3 regions of the Kitasatospora sp. NPDC056181 genome follow, and region 1 is predicted to be linked to each of the others. Evidence: riboswitches for the same ligand, from Rfam matches in the RefSeq annotation. Region 1 holds a riboswitch; each other region holds the start of a gene.
The links. A riboswitch is a leader RNA that binds a small molecule or an ion and turns the genes downstream of it on or off. The one in region 1 is predicted to bind cyclic di-AMP.

Region 1 (5,936 bases):
GACGGTGATCAGCCGGTCCTGGGTGTCGCCGAGGTCCTCGGCGAGCTGGAAGGCGCCGCCGATGGAGAGCGAGGCGAAGCCGTGGGCCACCGAGCGGACGGCGCGGGCGGCGTGGATCGCCTCCGACCCGGCGAGCCCGTACTCGCGCAGCACCGCGATGATCACGCCGACCAGCCGCGTCGCCGCCCGGGTGAGGTCGTCGTCCGGCTGCGGGGCCTGCGGGAGCGAGTTGTAGCGGTGCGGGTACTCGGTGGCGTAGGCGTGGTAGGCGCGCAGGACGGCGGCGACGGCGTCGTCCCCGCCCCGGCCGACGGCCGCCTCGGCGAGCCGGTCGGCCAGCTCCTCGGTGACCCGGACGGCGACCAGCCGGCGCAGTTCCGCGAGGCCGCCGCTGACGTGCTTGTAGAGCGAGGGAGTGGCCACCCCGGCCCGCGCGGCGACCGCGGCCAGGGTGAGGGCCTCGGGGCCCTGCTCGTCGATGAGGGCGAGGGCGTGGCCGACGACCTGCTCGGGGGTGAGTCCTACTCGGGGCATGGGGGCGGTTCTCCGTGGGTCCGGTTCCGGTGGGGCGGGAGGGCTCAGGCCAGCTCGGCGAGGAACCCGAGCAGCGCGTCGGCGGTCGCCTGCGGGTGGTCGGCCATCGGGTAGTGGCCGGCGCCCTCGATCATCACCTTGCGGCCGTTCAGCGCGGCGGCCTGCCGGTCGGCGACCACCTCCGGCTTGGGGAAGTCGGGGTCCTTGCTGCCCATGACGACCAGCGCCGGGCACCGCACGGCCGCGGTCCAGCCGACGGGCGCCGAGTCCCCGCGGACCTGGCCGCGGGTGGCGGTCTTGCGGCCGGGCGTGCGCATCGCGGCGACCAGCCCGTCCACGTACGCGTCGAAGTCGGCCGGCTTGGCGGTCGGGTAGGCCATCCTGCGGTGGTAGAGGCCCCAGAAGGCCGGGGAGTGCACCAGCAGCTTGCCCATGACGCCGAACATCGCGCGCTGCAGGGCGTTCGGCGGCAGGTTCTCGACGAAGGCGTCCAGCAGGACGATCCCGGCGACCCGCTCGGGTGCGTCGCCGGCGGCCTTGACCACGGTCGCGCCGGTGTACGAGTTGCCGGCGAGGACGGCGCGCCCGATGCCGAGGTGGTCGAGCAGGGCGAGGACGTCGGCGGCGATCGCGGCCGGCGAGTAGTCGTCCCAGACGATCGAGGAGTCGCCGAAGCCGCGCAGGTCCATGGTGATCACGCGGCGGCCGGCGGCGACGAGCAGCGGGCGCAGGTGCCGGTAGGCGGCCCGGCTGTCGAGCATCCCCGGGAGCAGGACGACGGGGGCGCCGTCGCCCTGCTCGGTGTCGTCGTAGGCGATCCGGCCGCCGGTGACGTCGAGGTACTGCGTGGTGGGGGCGGTGGTGCGGGACATGGGGGCCTCCTCGGTCCGCCGGGGCGTCGGCGGTGGTGCCGACACCCATAAAGCTAAGGCTAATAGCCTTAGCCGTCAAGCTATCGACCGGATCCGAGGATGGCCCGGATCAGACCCCCTCCACCTTGAACGGGTCGTGCTCGGCCAGCAGCTTCTCCAGCCGGGCCTGGTCCACCCGGGTGACGATCTCGCTGTTCTCCTGCTTGTCGCGGACCACCTTGGCCAGGGTGAACGAGGAGGTGACGGTGTAGAGCAGGCCGACCCCGAGGAAGGCCCGGGTCCAGCCGCCCACCGGGAGGTAGGCGATCCCGGTCGCGAGGGCGCCGGCGGAGAGGGCGAAGGAGAGCACGGCCTGGACGTAGTACGCGGCCGTGGTGCGTGACTGCATCGGTGCGTTCATGGCGTCAGGATGGCCGCGCCGGGCCGGGTCGCACATGAGTAGGGGTACTCAAGTAGGGGTTCGTTCGTTGACGTCCAATAACGTTCGGTAGTGTCAGTTGTTGTCAATCGCCCCAAAATGCCCATCGGGTCACGTAGTGTCCGGGCTGTGTCCGGCTGCTCCTGACGGATGGCTTGGAATCAGGGGCTCCTAGGATTAACGTTTGATAACGCAGCGCGGTCCCCAACGCCGTACCCAGACGGCACCGTGCGCCGTCGCCTAATCCCGCCGGCCGGCCTTCGGGCAGGCCAGGGAGCCGGGGAACCACGTTCCTTGGGGTGAATCGGCCGGGCCCAGGCCCAGCCGTAGGAGACCTTCCTGCTCCGAACCCGTCAGCTAACCCGGTAGGCGCGAAGGAAGGAAAGGAGCGCGCCTCCGTGGCGTCGACGCACTCTCCGGCAAACCTGCCCGGCTCCTCCGCCGGCACCCAACTGCTCGACCACCCGTGGCCGCCCGCCCACCCGGGCGAGTACGGCGGGCCCTCCGACGAGGCGGCCCCGCAGGCCGCCGAGGCCAACCGGCACCGGATGCCGCGTCAGACCCGCGGGACGGCTCCGCTGCTCGGCGTCACCGCCGTCGCCGCCACCCTGGGCGCCACCGGCTTCGCCTCCGCGACCCCGGCCGCCGCCCCCGCCGTCGAGGCCCCCGACGAGACCCCGGTCGCCCTCGCCGCCGACCCCGGCCTCGCCCTCGCCGCCCGGATCCAGCAGCAGGCCGACAGCCAGCGCACCGCCGCCGAGGAGGGCGCCCGGCTCCAGGCCGCCAAGGAGGCCGAGGCCAAGCGCGCCGCCCAGCAGCAGGAGGCCAAGCGGGCCGCCGAGGAGGCCGAGAAGGCCAAGCTCGCCGCCATCAACCTGCCGGTGCGCGACTACAACCTCTCCGCCCACTACGGCCAGAGCGCCTCCTACTGGGCCCACCTGCACACCGGCCTGGACTTCGCCGCCGACACCGGCACCCCGGTCTACGCCGTCGGCCAGGGCACCATCACCTCGGCCGGCTGGGCCGGCTCCTACGGCTACCGGATCGTCGAGACGCTGCCCGACGGCACCGAGATCTGGTACTGCCACCTCTCCTCGATCATCAAGGGCTCCGGCAAGGTCGTCCCCGGCCAGCAGCTCGGCAAGGTCGGCGCCACCGGCAACGTCACCGGCCCCCACCTGCACCTGGAGGTCCGCCCGGGCGGCGGCGCCCCGGTCGACCCGGAGAGCTGGTTCGAGCAGCGCGGCATCACCCCCTGACGAGCACCGGAGTGCCCCGGCCGTCACGACGACGGCCGGGGCACCCGTGCGTCCCGCCCAGGGGCACGCCCCGGGGGCGCGGACCGGACCAGGCCCGCGCCCCCGTGCCCCCGCGCTCACTCCCCCGGCAGCTGCGCGAGGTACGCGTCGATCTCCTCCTGGCCGGGCTCCGGCGCGAGGTCCGGGAACTCCGCCACCAGCAGCCGCGGAAGCCCCGGCACCGTCCACTCGCCGAACAGGTCCAGCGCCGCCTCGACCGCCGCCTCCTCGAACGCCCCGAAGTCCCCCGCCAACTCGTCCGGCATCGGGCGGCCCAGCGCCGTCAGCTCCGCCAGGTTGCGGTAGCTGCGCCGCATCAGGCCCTGCTCCAGCAGCCGCCGGGCGCCGTCCGTGGCCATCCCGACCGAGAGCACCCGGGCCGCGCCCCAGCCCTCCTCGTCCGCCTCGTCCAGCCAGCCGGCCGCCGCCAGCGCCTCGAAGGCGGCCCGCCGGTCCTCCTCGGCCAGCTCCCGGAACGCCGTCAGCCACTCCCGCACCGCCGCCTTGTCGGCGAGGTCGACGTCGTGCGCGCACAGCAGCACCGCGTAGAGCCGGGGCCAGGTCACCAGGTCGGCCCGGCGCAGCAGTCCGGCGGCCACCTCGCCCTGCCACTCGGCCTCCGCGTGCAGCCGCTCCTGCCGCTTGGCGTTGAGCCGCTTCGCCGCGCGCTGGTGGTCGACCAACAGCCGCACCGCCTCGCCGTACGCCAGCGGGTCCTGCTCGGGCGCGGGCTGGACGTACAGGTGGAGCCGCTCGTACAGCAGTTGCTCCACGGCGTTCGAGGTCAGCTCCGGCCAGCCGTCGTGCATCCTGCTCTCGCCCAGCTCCAGCAGCGCCAGCACCGCTCGCACCGCGGATTCGGCCACCGGCGCGCGGCCCTCGGCCTCCGCCCAGGCGAGCAGGTCGGCGGCCTTGGTGCGCGGGGCGAGCCGCAGGTCATCTTCTTCCATGTGACGTACGGTAATCGGAAAGCGCGGGTAGGGTCGGCAGACATGGTCCCCGTCCGACTCACCGGCCCCCGCCTGGCCATCCGCGAGTTCCACCACACGCCGGGCGACGTCGACGCCCTGCACGCGGTCTTCGGCGACCCGGAGGCCACCCGCTACCTGCCCTTCGAGCCGCGCGACCGCGAGGACTGCGCCGACCAGATCGAGCAGTACCTGGAGGAGGCGCTCCAGGAGGAGCGGACGGTCTACCGACTGGCCGTCACCCGGCACACCGACGCCGGCGACCCCGCCGACGCCACCCCCATCGGCACCGCCGCCCTCACCGTCGGCGGCCACCGCTCCGCCCACCTGGGCTACGCGCTGCGCGCCGACACCTGGGGCAACGGCTACGCGGGTGAGATCACCTCGCTGCTCTGCGACTTCGCGTTCGGGCCGCTCGGCCTGCACCGGCTGGCGGCCCGGGTGGACGTGGACCACGACGCCTCGGCCCGGGTGCTCACCCGGGCCGGTTTCCGCCTGGAGGGCCGGGTGCGGCACGACGTGTACCTGCGGGGTGCCTGGCACGACTCCTTCCAGTACTCCCTGCTCCAGGACGAGTGGCCGCCCGGACGGGGGGATAACCCCACCCCCGCTCCGGCGGGGAGCCGGATGTCCGGCAGGCCGCTTCCTTGACAGGGTTAACCCATCAGCCCGAACGGCACCGCCACAGACCCGAGGACCGAGGCCCGGCTATGACGACCAGCGAGCACACACTGCGCAGCGAGTACGACCGCCACGACGGCGCCCGCCGCACCGAGGAGCCGCCCTACGCCTGGCGGGCGCCGTTCTCCTCCTACTACTACCGGGAGCTGGGCTTCGTGCTCAGCGGGTTCCCGGTCGCCATCGCCGGCTTCGTCTTCTCCGTCACGCTGTTCTGCCTCGGCCTCGCCACCTTCGTCACCGTCCTCGGCCTGCCGGTGCTCGCCGGACTGACCAGCGGCGCCCGCGGCTTCGGCCGGCTGGAGCGGTCCCGGGCCCGCGGCATGCTGGCGCTGGACGTGCCGGGCCCGGAGCCGGTGCGGGCGGTGCGGCCCGGGGCCTGGGGCGCCGTCACCGCACGGCTGACGGACGTGGCCGGCTGGAAGGCCGCGCTGTACCAGGTGGTGATGTTCCCCTGGGCGGTGCTGAGCTTCTCGCTGTCGCTGGTCTTCACGCTGGTCGGCTGGGTGCTCGCGTTCTACCCCGCCTACCACTGGAGCTTCCGGACCTACACCGACTGGCCGGGCTACCGGGTGTTCGACTACTGGGACAAGGGGGTCGAGCACGTCTACTACATCGAGTCGCCGTGGCAGATCGCCGGGGTGTCGCTGATCGGGACGCTCCTCGTCTTCCTCGCCCCGCAGCTGTTGCGCGGCCTGACCAACGTCAACCGCCTCGCCGTCCGGGGCCTGCTCGGCCGCTGACCGGCTGACTCGCTGACCCGCCGACCGGCTGACCCACTGACCCGCTGACCGCTCCACCGGCCCCGCCCGCGCCCGGACACTCCGGATGCGGGCGGGGCCGGCCCGTGTTCGCATGGCCGGATGACCGCCCGCACCAACCGCACCGGACCGGGGCAGGCCACCGGAGCCCTCGTCACCTCCCGCCCGCTGGACGAGTACTGCGGCCTCTTCGGCCTGACCCGCGCCCAGCTCGCGGCCCTCCCCGGGCCGCTGCTCGACTGCCCCGGCGGAGCGGCCGGCCTGGCCGCCGAGGCACGCGAACTGGGCTGCCACGTGATCGCCGCCGACCCGGCGTACGCGTGGCCCGTCCCCGAGATCGAGGCCGGCGCACTGGCCGCCCGGGCGACGATGGCCGCCGCGCTGCACGCCCGCCCCGAGCTGTACCC
Region 2 (5,936 bases), on a different contig from region 1:
AGGAGGGCCGGATGCAGCCGACCGTGCTGGTGCTGATGACGCCGTCGCCCGCGCTGCCGCAGGACACCGAGTGCGAGGACGTCCCGGGCGGCCCGCAGTCCGAGACCTACTACACCAAGGACGTTCCCGCCGCGATCCAGGCGTCGTACCGGGTCTCCTCGGACCCGCAGGCCTGGGGCTTCATGGGCAACTCGACCGGCGGCTACTGCGCCCTCAAGCTGGCCATGCGCCACCCGGAGGCCTTCCCGACCGCGGTCTCGCTCTCCGGCTACTACCAGGCGTCCGACGACCCGACCACCACCGAGCTCTTCAAGGGCCCCGGCGCCCAGCAGCGCCGCCACGAGGCCGACCTCATGTGGCGGCTGAAGAACCTGCCGCACCCCAAGGTGTCCGTGCTGCTGGCCGGCACCAAGCAGGGCGACGGCGACTACAAGCGTGACACCGAGGCGTTCGTGGCCGCGGTCAACAGCCCGATGAAGGTCTCGTACAGCATGCTGCAGACCGGCGGCCACAACTTCGAGACCTGGAGCAAGCTGCTGCCGTCCTCGCTGGAGTGGCTCTCCCAGCGCCTCCAGGTCCCCGGCCGGACGGTCTGACCCCGGTCCGCCGCGCCGACCACCGAAACCCGGGGCCCGCCCACGTCGAACGCCGGGCCCGCCCACCCCGAGGGGTGAGCGGGCCCGGCGTTCCGGTTCCTCCGCCTCAGCCCACCGGCTCCAGCGTGCCGGTGTGCAGCTCGCCGACCCGGCCGCCCTCGCCCTCGTACGTCCAGAACGCGCGCACCGTCAGCTTCCCGAGGTCCATCAGGTGGCTGACGGTGATGCCGCTCTGCTCGGTCCAGCTGACGAAGTAGAGCTCGGGGCCCACCTGGGCGACGTGCAGGGCGACGTCCTCCCACTGGCCGGCCGACTCGCCGAGGCCCTCCCAGCGCAGCCGCTTGCCGTCGGCCGAGTACGCGTTGCGGAAGGCCGCGCCGTTGTCGACCTGGAAGAGGTAGGTGCGGCCGGCGAAGGCGGGCAGGGGCGCGGTCATGGCGGGACGGGTCCTCGTCTCTCGTCTGGGCGTACGGCACTGCGGGTGGACCTCCAACCTATCCGACGGGTGACCTTCGCGGCGGCGTTGCGCCCACCCCGTCACGGCGCGGGCCCGCCGGCGCCACGGCCGGGGCCGCCACGCCCTCCGCCCGCGGGGTGTGACACCGGCACATGGGCGGCCCGGCGGTCCGGTCGTACGGTGCAGGATCCGGCCCACCGGGACGTGGGCCGACCCAGCAGCCCGCCACCTTCCGGCCAGGGAGCCGCCGATGCCCGCCACCAGCACCAGCACCGCCAGCACCGGACCCGTCACCGGGCCCGTCACCGGAGGAGCCACCCCGTCCACCCCCGCCGGACGCCTGCCGGCCGCCCTCACCGTCCTCCTCACCCTCACCGCCCTCCTCCTCGGCACGCCCCCGCCCGCATCGGCGGCCACCGCACCGCTCACCCTGGAGGCCGCCTTCACCGCTCCCGGCAACGGCTGGGCCAAGGTCGAGCGCTACCTCGACACCACCGCCGGGTTCCGCGCCGAGCAGTACCCGCCCGGCGGGCGGGGGGACCAGGACGGCGCCCGCCTGACCTACTTCGGCGGCGTCCGCCAGCCCTATTCCGGGCGCTTCCTGCTCTACTCGGCCGCGGGCTGGGACACCGGCGGCCGGGACGTCCCGGTCCTGCTGGTCCACGGCGCCAACGACAACGCCGACCGCGCCTGGGCGAACCCGAACGAGAGCGGCAGCTGCGGCGCGTCCGCCTGCCCGTCCACCGGCCTCGCCCAGTACCTCGCCGGGACCGGCCACCGCGTCTTCGCGATCGGCTTCGCGCACAAGCAGGGCGACAACCTGCTCCAGGCGCAGGCCGTCGGAGACGCGATCGCCCTGATCCGGGCCCGGCTCGGGGTGTCCCAGGTGGACGTGGTCGCCTGGAGCAAGGGGGAGGTCGCCGCCCGCGCGTACGTCTCCTCGGTACGGCCGTCCTGGGGCCGGGCTTACGCGGGAGACGTCCGCCGCCTGGTCACCCTCGGCGGGCCGAACGGCGGCCTGGACTACGTCTACGCGCACGGCTGGGCGTTCTCGCTGGCCACCTGGCCGGCCTGCGGCGGCACCGCCAACGCGCCCTCGCCGCACCTGTACATGACCTGCTACGGCACGTACACCGCCCAGCCCTGCCTCGGGGTCCTGCCCGCCGGCGGGTACGACTGCTACCCGGGCCAGCGCCAGCTGCTCGCCCGCTGGGACGGCGTCTACGGGGTGGACGGCTCGGCCCAGGACTGGTGGACGACGTACTACGGGGGACAGGGCTACTACACCTCCGGCCAGGGCATCCAGGCGGCGATCGACGCCGGTTCGCTGATCGGGCCGCTCCAGCAGGCGGGCGTCCCGGCGGCGGTCGCCACCTTCCTGATGGCGGGCGGCTCGGCCGACATCCCGGGGATCCTCAACGAGAACCGCGGGCCCAGCGACGGCATCGTCCTCTCCCGCAGCGCCCTGGACACCACCGGGATCGGTACGGTCGGCGCGACGCGGCTGCTCGGCGGGCTCAACCACCTGGAGCTGGCGTGGTCCCCGGACGCGATGAGCCAGGTGAACAGCTGGCTCGGCTGACCACCCGGCCGGCGACCGCCCGGCCGGCGCCCCGCTCACCGTCCTCCCGGTGCCCGTTCGGCCAACTGATCCACTCCGCACCGTCGTTGATCGACTCCACTGTGACCTGCACGACAACACCCTCCACCGAGTTGTCGCCCCCCGGACGGCCTGCCTAGCCTGCTCGGGACGTCCGCTTCGCGGACCTCCGCCGTCGGGACGCCGAGTCCTGTCCACCCGCCGGCCGGCAACCGAGCACCACAGCGGACGGGAGCGGGGGACCCAGGTCAGTGCCCGGCCCGTGCGCTCCCCGCGCCCGGGCCGTGGCTAGGGGTGAAGCCGCTCCACAGGCGGCCGGGCAACCTCAGCCCGAACCCGACAGCTCACCTCGCAGGCGTCGCAGAGGACACTGCCATGCAGAAGCCTGCCCGGCGCAGCGCGCCGCGCCATGCCCGCCCCAGCCACCGCGGTCGCAACGCCGCCTTCGCCGTCACCGGCGTGCTCGCTGTCAGCGGTGCCGGCCTCCTGGGCATTCCCGCGGTGAGCGGGGCCCAGGCGGCCACCGCGCCGACCGTCACCCAGGACAGGCTCGGCCCGGCCACCATGGTCGCGGGCAACGCCTCCGCCGCCTCGCTGACCGTCCACTCCTCGGCCTGCTTCACCGCCAGGACGGTCGGTGTCGGCGTGCGTGACGCGGCCGGCCACAACCTCGACTTCCCCGGCAACCGCACCAACGCGCAGATCTGCCCGGGCGGGCTGACGGTCACCACCGGCTCGCGGACTCTGCCGGCCGGCACCTACACCCAGTTCGGCTTCTGGCAGGACACCGCCGGTGCCTGGCACAACCTGCCCTCGCAGAAGCTCGTGGTCTCGGCCGCCGCCGCCACGCCGGCGCCCGCCCCGACCACCGCACCCACCGCCACCCCGACGCCCGCACCCACCGCCACCCCGACGCCCGCGCCGACCGCGACCCCGTCGCAGACCGCCGCCCCGGGCGCGATACCGGTCGCCGGCAAGAAGCTCACCTGGTCGGACGACTTCAACAGCCTCGACCTGGGCTCCCGCTGGACGGCCGACCGGAGCAGCTCGTACCACTACGGCGACCACAACCCGAACGACAACAAGCTCGACTGGCTGAACAAGAACAACGTCACCGTCTCCGGCGGCGTCGCCACCTTCACCGCCAAGCCGAGCAGCCACACGCTGGAGAACGGCAAGCAGGCCTGGGACACCGGGCTGCTCACCACGGAGTACTCCAGCGAGGGCTTCAAGGTGAAGACCGGCGACTACATCGAGACCCGGGTCAAGCTCCCCGCCGGCACCGGCGCCTGGCCGGCGCTGTGGACCTGGAACGGCACCAGCGGCGCCCACGGTGAGATCGACTCCTTCGAGTACCACACCGACAACCCGAACCTGCTGGAGCTGACCAACCACATCACCCCGGGTCACCTTTACTACACGGACGCCAAGGCGATCGCGAAGGACGGCTGGGTCACCATCGGCACCTACTACGGGGCCACCTCGGTCGACTGGTACGTGAACGGCGCCAAGGTGTTCTCCGACGGCAAGGGCGTCGGCGCCGACTGGGCCGCGTACCCGATCCTCAACCTGTCCCTGAGCGCGGGGCAGTACCACCCCGCGCCGCAGGGCACGGCGCCGATCACCTTCGCCGCGGACTACGTCCGCGTCTACCGGTAGGACCGGCCGTTGCGGACCGCCCGCCCGTCAGTGGCGGGCGGCCTCCACGACCTGGATGCTGAACGGCTGCCGGTTGTCCGTCTCGTTCCGGTCGTCGTCACCGCGCACCGCGACGTAGCCGCCGCTCAGCTCGCCGAGGGGGACGGTGGGGGCGAGCCGGACCGGGATCAGCGCCGTCGCGCTCCGGTACCGCCCCAGGCCGGCCGGGAAGGTGCAGCGCACCCGGTGGCCGTTCTGGAAGTCGTAGCAGTTCTCCGGGAAGTAGGGCTTCTCGGGCGTGACCCCCTCCGGCAGGGTGATCACCACGGTGAACGGGGAGGCCGTCCGGTCCGGGCCGGTGTTGGCGACGAAGGCGTGCACCGTGGTGGTGCCGCCGGGTACGGCGGGGTCCGGATCGATCCGGATCACCTCCAGGTCGGAATCGGAGGCGGAGGGGGCGGCGGAGGCGGCGGGGGCCGCGGGCGCCGCCGGCGCGGTGACCTCCGCCGCCGGGTCGGTCCCCGGGGCCGGATCGGCGTCCGGGCACGCCCACGCGGGACCGGCGGCCAGCGCCGCCAGTGCACACCCGACCGTCAGCGACCTGACGGCCAGCGACCGGCCTGCCGACGGCCCGACCACCGCCCGCCCGACCGCCGGTTCTCCGGCCCCGGGCGCCCCGGCCTCCGCCGACCTGCCGAAGAAACCCCGTACGGACCCTCTGCGCGACATCGTCGCTCACCCTGTCCTTCGCGTTCCGGCGCCCGGCACCGTCGCGGGGCGCGTCCGCATTCAGCGTGACCGACCGGCCCGTCGCGGCCGGGGCAACCCGCCCTCGGGCCGCTCGAACGGGCGAACGCCTCCGCAGGAGGCCGACCGGGTCGACCTCCTGTGCGGGGAAACGCCGGTGACGCCGTGTCAGGGAGCCAGGACCTGCCCCAGCCGGGCCGCGATGTGGTGCATCACCGGTACCAGCGAGGCCGCGCCGGCCTGCTCCTCCAGCGCCCGGATCCGGGCCTCCGGGCCGGAGACCGAGAGGGCCGTCGGGGTCGGTGCGCCCGGTACGGCGAGGGCGATGCAGCGCACCCCGATCTCCTGCTCCTGGTCGTCCACCACGTAGCCGCGCTCGCGCGCCTCGGCCAGCTGGTTCAGCAGCTCCTGCGGGTCGGTCACCGTGAACTCGGTGTGCGCGGGCAGCGGGTTGGGGCCGAGGACGGCGCGGGCCTCGTCCTCCGGCAGCTGGGCCAGCAGGGCCTTGCCGACGCCGGTGCAGTGCGGCTGCACCCGGCGGCCGACCTCGGTGAACATCCGCATCGAGCGCCGCGACTGCACCTGCCCGACGTAGACCACCTCGCCGCCCTCCAGCACGGCCAGGTTGGCCGTCTCGCCGGTGGCCTCCATCAGCTCGGCCAGGTAGGGGCGGGCCCAGCTGCCCAGCAGCCGGCCGGCCGTCTCGCCGAGCCGGATCAGCCTCGGGCCGAGGGTGTAGCGGCGTGCGGTGTCCTGGCGCACATAGCCCTGCTGGACGAGGGTACGAACCAGACGGTGGATGGTGGGCATCGGCAGCCCGGAGGAGGTGGAGAGCTCGCTGAGCGTGGCCACGCCGCCGGAGTCGGCCAGCGCCTCCAGCAGCTGGAAGGCGCGCTCG
Region 3 (5,936 bases), on a different contig from region 1:
GGCGGCCGCACCGTCGGACGGGGCGGGCGAGGACGCGGAGGACTTGGTGGCACCCTGGCCGGCCGGGTCCACCGCGATGTACGGGGTCTCCCCCGGCATCGCGTAGTGCAGCCGGGAGCGGGCCTGCGCCTTGACGTACTCCGGGTCCTGCCAGCGCGTCTTCTCCCGGCGCAGCTGCTCGACCTGCTGCCGGGCGTGCTCGGCCTTCGCCCGCTGGGCGGAGATCTCGGAGCGCTGGGAGATGAACTGCCGGGTCGGGTAGGCCAGGATCGCCACCAGTGAGCAGAGCACCAGGACGAGGACGGTCGCCCGGCTCGTGAAGCGAGGCCGGGCCGCCAAGCCCGGAATCCTCCAGCCTGCCATCTCCCGTATCCCCTCCTGGTCGCGACGGTGCCCCGCCGTCCACCCTACGGGGTGAACGGCGGGGCACCGGTCAGGCTTGCGCCGGCGGGCGCGGGTCAGCCCTCGGACGTACGGCGTTCACCGGTCCTCGGGGCGACCGTGCGCGTCACTCCGCAGCGCGGAAGCGCGGGAAGGCGCCGCGGCCGGCGTACTCGGCGGCGTCGTCGAGGATCTCCTCGATGCGCAGCAGCTGGTTGTACTTGGCGACGCGCTCGGAGCGGGCCGGGGCACCGGTCTTGATCTGGCCGCAGTTGGTGGCGACGGCCAGGTCGGCGATGGTGACGTCCTCGGTCTCGCCGGAGCGGTGCGACATCATGCAGCGGTAGCCGTTGCGCTGGGCCAGCTCGACGGCGTCCAGGGTCTCGGTCAGCGAACCGATCTGGTTCACCTTGACCAGCAGGGCGTTGGCGGTGCCGGTCTCGATGCCCTTGGCCAGGCGGGCCGGGTTGGTGACGAACAGGTCGTCGCCGACCAGCTGGACCTTGTCGCCCAGCTTGACGGTCATGGCCTTCCAGCCGTCCCAGTCCGACTCGTCCAGCGGGTCCTCGATGGAGACCAGCGGGTACGAGGCGACCAGGTCGGCGTAGTACTCGATGAGCTCGGCGGAGGTGAGCGCCTTGCCCTCGAACTGGTAGGCGCCGTCCTCGTAGAACTCGGAGGCGGCGACGTCCAGCGCCAGCGCGATGTCGCGGCCGGGCACGTAGCCGGCCTTCTGGATGGCCTCGGTGATGAGGTCCAGGGCCTCGCGGTTGCTGTCCAGGTTCGGCGCGAAGCCGCCCTCGTCGCCGAGGCCGGTGGAGAGGCCGCGCTCCTTCAGGACGCCCTTGAGGGTGTGGTAGACCTCGACGCCCCAGCGGACGGCCTCGGAGAAGGACTCCGCGCCGATCGGGGCGATCATGAACTCCTGGATGTCGACGTTGGAGTCCGCGTGCGAGCCACCGTTGAGGATGTTCATCATCGGGACCGGCAGGACGTGCGCGTTCGGGCCGCCCAGGTAGCGGAACAGCGGCAGGTCGCTGGCCTCGGAGGCGGCGTGCGCGACGGCCAGGGAGACGCCCAGGATGGCGTTGGCGCCGAGCGAGGACTTGTCCGGGGTGGCGTCCAGGTCGAGCATGGCCTGGTCGATCAGGCGCTGCTCGGTGGCGTCGTAGCCGACCAGCTCCGGGCCGATCTGCTCGATGACGGCCAGGACGGCCTTCTCGACGCCCTTGCCGAAGTAGCGGTTCTTGTCACCGTCGCGCAGCTCCAGGGCCTCGAAGGCACCGGTGGAGGCACCCGACGGGACAGCGGCACGACCGGTGCTGCCGTCGTCGAGGCCGACCTCGACCTCGACCGTGGGGTTGCCACGCGAGTCGAGAATCTCACGGGCTACGACGACATCGATGGACGGCACGAGGCATCTCCTAGCGGAAGCAGGTTCGACTGACGGTGGGTGCTGTCGGACGAACGATTGCGGAGTCGTTACGACCAGAGCCTAACCGCACGGGCTCTCGGGGCCACGCTGACCTCGGTCCCGTCTCAGCGTGTGGCCCTGCTACCCCCCGGTAGTTCACCTGGTTGCCCGACGGAAGCCGACCAGATGCGGACGAAGGGGGCCAAATCCGGCCCCCTTCGCCGAGTCACCGTGAGAGAGGGTGCGCTCAGCCGAGGTTGAGCACCTGTCCGGGCATGATCAGGTCCGGGTCGGCGCCGACGGTGCCGCGGTTGCCGTCGTACAGCGCCTGCCAGCCCCCGGAGAGCCCCTGGGTGGCGGCGATGCCGGCCAGCGTGTCGCCGGACTGGACGGTGTAGCCGTGGCCGGCGTGCTGCTGGGCCGCGGGGGCGCTCTGCGCGACCGGGGCGGCCTGCGCGGCGCGGTTGTCCTGACCCGCACCCTGGCCGGCGTACTGCTGGTAGACGCTCTGGTGGCTGGTCCAGTACCAGTCGCCGTTGCTCTGGTACCAGTACACCTTCGCGTCGGCGTCCCAGCCGCCGTGGCCGGAGAAGTCCGGGGTCGTGGCCTGCTGCTGCCCGTACTGCTGGGCCTGCTGCGCGTGCTGCTGGGCGGCGGGCTTCTGGGCCTGCTGCTGGGCCGGCTTCGGCTGGGCGGGCTTCTGGGCCGGCTTCGGCGCGGCGGGCTTGGCGTCCGAGGCGGTGTCGACCGAGGCCGGGGCACCGCCCTTGCTCAGGCCGGCCTTCTGCGAGCAGACCGGCCAGGCACCCGGGCCCTGCGAGGCGAGGACCTTCTCCGCGACCGAGATCTGCTGGCCCTTGCTGGCCTGGTTGGCCTGCGGCGCGTAGGACGTGCCGCCGTACGCCTTCCAGGTGCTGGAGGTGAACTGCAGGCCGCCGTAGAAGCCGTTGCCCGTGTTGATGCTCCAGTTGCCGCCGCTCTCGCACTGGGCGACCGCGTCCCAGGTCGAGACGGGGGCCGCCGAGGCGCCGGTGGCGGTGAGGATCGGCATCGCGAGTCCGACGCCGGCCACACCGGCGACTGCGATGGCCTTCTCGGCCTGGGTGCGACGACGGTGACGGCCAGTTCCAACGAACAGCATGAATGGGTCCCTCTCCGCACGCCTGCGAGGTGAGCTGTCGGGTTCGGACCGGGAGGTGGCCCGGCCGCGTCGCGCGGAAGGCTCTCTGCCCGCGCGGGCGGCTTCACCCCAAGCCGTGGGGGACGGCAACAAACCTGGTTCCCCCGCCCCTGCCCAGGGGTCTGGTCGGTTTCCCGTGGCACGGCGGGCAGGATTCGGCGTTCCGCGCACGAGGTCCGCAGCTGCGAACTTCAGGGAGGGTAGGCAGATCCTCTTACCAATCACAAGCTCATATCGCCGATATCACACAGAAATTACGGTGAGTGGCCGATCGCCTACCAACGAAGGCGGTATGTCCGCTTTGATGACGGTTCAACCCCCCTGTTTCGGCGTGTCGGAGACGTCCCGTCAGTGTGTCGAGGCATCAGTCCGTGATGTCGGAGGCCCCGGCGGAGGGCTCGTCAGCAGGGACGACGGGCTTCTTCTCGGGAGTGAATTCGACCGGAAGTTCACGAAGTCCACGCATGATCAGACCACCTCGCCAGCGCAGGTTGTCCGGGTTCTCGGCCAGCCGCAGATCCGGCAGCCGGGAGAGCAGGGTGGCCAGCGCCGCCCGCCCCTCGAGCCGGGCCAGCGGGGCGCCGATGCAGTAGTGGATGCCGTGCCCGAAGCCCAGGTGCGGGTTGTCCGCCCGGGCCAGGTCGAGGGTGTTCTCGTCGGCGAACCTCGCCGGGTCCCGGTCCGCCGCCGCGAGCACCACCAGCACCGGGTCGCCGACCGGGATCGCCACCCCGCCGATGGTCAGCGGGCTGGTCGCGAACCGCCAGGTGGCCAGCTCCACCGGCCCGTCGTAGCGCAGGAGTTCCTCGATCCCGGTCTCCAGCAGGGCGCTCTCCCCGCGGGCGATCGAATCCTGCAGCAGCGCCCGCTGGTCCGGGTTGCGCAGCAGGGCGTAGGTGCCGTTGCCGATCAGGTTGACGGTCGTCTCGAACCCGGCGAAGAGCAGGATGAAGGCCATCGCCGCGGCCTCGTTCTCGGTCAGGTGCTCGCCGTGGTCGCTGGCCCGGATCAGGCCGGAGATCAGGTCGTCGCCGAGGTCCGCCCGCTTGCGGTGGATCAGCTCCGCCAGGTAGGCGCGGATCCGCTTCACCGCCCGCCCCACACCACCGCGCTGGCCCCCGCCCTGGCCCGGCCTGGTGTGCCGCACCATCATGCCCGCCCAGTCCCGGAAGTCGTCCTGGTCCTCCGCGGGCACGCCGAGCAGGTCGCAGATCGCGTAGATGGGGAGGGGGAAGGCGAACTCGTGGATCAGGTCGGCGCTGCCGCGCTCCGCGAAGCCGTCGATCAGCCGGTCGGTGAGCTGCTGCACCCTCGGCTCGAACTCGGCCACCCGGCGGGGCGTGAACGCCTTCGAGACCAGCCGGCGCAGCCGGGTGTGGTCCGGCGGGTCGATGTTCAGCAGATGCGTCATCAGGTTGGCCTGGCGTTCGCCCGGGATGCCGACCCGGCCCGTGCTGTGGGCCTGCGTGCTGTGGTGGAGCGGGTTCTTGGAGAGCCGGCTGTCGGCGAGGGCCTGCCGGGCGTCCGCGTACCTGGTCACCAGCCAGGCCTCGACCCCGCTCGGCAGGGTGGTGCGGTGCACCGGCTCGTGCTCCCGCAGCCACGCGTAGGCCGGGTACGGGTCGGCGGCGAAGTCCCAGGTGAAGAGCGGCGGGCGGGCGGAATCGGGCTGAACTGGCATGTGTCGACGGTATCCGGTGGGATCCCCGGGGTCCGGGGGGCGGTTCCCGGAGGTGCGGGGCGTTGGCGGGGCGTCGGCGGGACGTCCGTCCGACGGGGCCGGGGGGCGGTTCCTCGGGGTGTCGCGGGGAGTCGGCGGCGTGTCGCGGGGCGTCGGCGGGGCGTCGGCGGGGCGCCTGTTCGAGGGGCCCTGCCGAAGGGTTCCCGGGCGTGGCAGGCGTGAGCCTGGTCACCTGAGGGGTAATCCCTGTTGCGGAGGGTCAGGACAAGCCTACGATCCTCCCGCAAAGCAACACGTGGGCGCCGGTGCGGAGCCGCCCACAGGGAGGAGCGCACCATGCGGGTCACCGGGGCAGTCGTGGTCATCGCCGTACTCGACGGCGGGTCGGGTGCCGATCTCGCACGCCGCTTCACCGCCGCCGGCGCCGTCGGGGTGCTCATCGCCGACCAGCGGGAGGGCATCGCCGAGGACCTCGCCACCGAGCTCGACCGGCCCGGCTGCCCGGTCGTCGGCGTCTGCGGCGACATCCGCCGCCCCAGCGACGTCGCCGCCCTCGTCGACACCGCCGAGAAGCACCTCGGACCGATCGACCTGTTCTGCGTGGCCGGCCCGGACGGCGAGCGCATCGTCTCCCTCGCCGAGCTGCCCGACCACCTGGACCTGGAGCGGCTCGCCGAGCTGCTCGCACTGGTCGGCGAGGCCATCGGCGAGGTCGTGGTGCCGCAGCAGCGCCGTCCGGTGGAGAACGCCGCCGCGGTCGTCTGACCCGTCCTGCCCGGACGCCGTCCCTGGGAGCCGGGAGCCGTCCGCGGGCGGGGACTCATCGGGGCCGTGAACCGTCCGGGGGCCGGGTGGTGCCCGGGGTTCAGTCCTTCGGCTTGAGCCCCTCCGCGGCGCGGACGGCGTCCCGGTACCCGCGCGCGGCCGCCCGCAACGCGGCGTCCACGTCCACACCCGCGTCGTGCGCCCGCTGCGCCACGGCCAGCATCAGCGTGCCCGCCGACTCCGCGGTGAGCTCGGCCGGCAGCTCGTACGGCGCGTCGGGCACTCCCGCCACCCCGGCCCGGCGCACCCGTGACACCAGCTTCGCCGCGTACGCCAGCGACGGCAGCCCGGCCGGCACGCCGTCCAGCACCGACTCACGGTCCGACTTCTCGGCCGCCTTCAGCGTCTCCCAGTTCGCCTCCACCTCGGCGGCGCCCTCGGCCTCGGCGTCCCCGAACACGTGCGGGTGGCGGTACATCAGCTTCTCGACGATGTCCCCCGCCACGTCGTCGATC

Region 2: it holds a riboswitch for cyclic di-AMP, as region 1 does, so the genes downstream of both, ACFC1F_RS18105 (hypothetical protein) here and ACFC1F_RS24145 (M23 family metallopeptidase) in region 1, are expected to answer to the same signal.
Region 3: it holds a riboswitch for cyclic di-AMP, as region 1 does, so the genes downstream of both, ACFC1F_RS19060 (transglycosylase family protein) here and ACFC1F_RS24145 (M23 family metallopeptidase) in region 1, are expected to answer to the same signal.

Annotation. Positions count from the first base shown of each region.
Region 1 covers NZ_JBHJUK010000067.1:18,226-24,161, forward strand. The annotation lists gene ACFC1F_RS24130 (TetR/AcrR family transcriptional regulator) at 1-534, opposite strand, end outside; gene ACFC1F_RS24135 (alpha/beta fold hydrolase) at 579-1,406, opposite strand; gene ACFC1F_RS24140 (YiaA/YiaB family inner membrane protein) at 1,516-1,806, opposite strand; cyclic di-AMP (ydaO/yuaA leader) riboswitch at 2,052-2,210, shown strand; gene ACFC1F_RS24145 (M23 family metallopeptidase) at 2,223-3,083, shown strand; gene ACFC1F_RS24150 (hypothetical protein) at 3,200-4,072, opposite strand; gene ACFC1F_RS24155 (GNAT family N-acetyltransferase) at 4,115-4,741, shown strand; gene ACFC1F_RS24160 (sensor domain-containing protein) at 4,801-5,511, shown strand; gene ACFC1F_RS24165 (class I SAM-dependent methyltransferase) at 5,632-5,936, shown strand, end outside.
Region 2 covers NZ_JBHJUK010000042.1:49,395-55,330, reverse strand. The annotation lists gene ACFC1F_RS18120 (alpha/beta hydrolase) at 1-596, shown strand, start outside; gene ACFC1F_RS18115 (MoaF N-terminal domain-containing protein) at 703-1,032, opposite strand; gene ACFC1F_RS18110 (esterase/lipase family protein) at 1,304-2,635, shown strand; cyclic di-AMP (ydaO/yuaA leader) riboswitch at 2,861-3,026, shown strand; gene ACFC1F_RS18105 (hypothetical protein) at 3,029-4,312, shown strand; gene ACFC1F_RS18100 (hypothetical protein) at 4,340-5,020, opposite strand; gene ACFC1F_RS18095 (IclR family transcriptional regulator) at 5,207-5,936, opposite strand, start outside.
Region 3 covers NZ_JBHJUK010000046.1:8,858-14,793, forward strand. The annotation lists gene ACFC1F_RS19050 (septum formation initiator family protein) at 1-339, opposite strand, end outside; gene eno (phosphopyruvate hydratase) at 509-1,795, opposite strand; gene ACFC1F_RS19060 (transglycosylase family protein) at 2,043-2,936, opposite strand; cyclic di-AMP (ydaO/yuaA leader) riboswitch at 2,942-3,113, opposite strand; gene ACFC1F_RS19065 (cytochrome P450) at 3,340-4,656, opposite strand; gene ACFC1F_RS19070 (SDR family NAD(P)-dependent oxidoreductase) at 4,993-5,421, shown strand; gene ACFC1F_RS19075 (MazG family protein) at 5,522-5,936, opposite strand, start outside.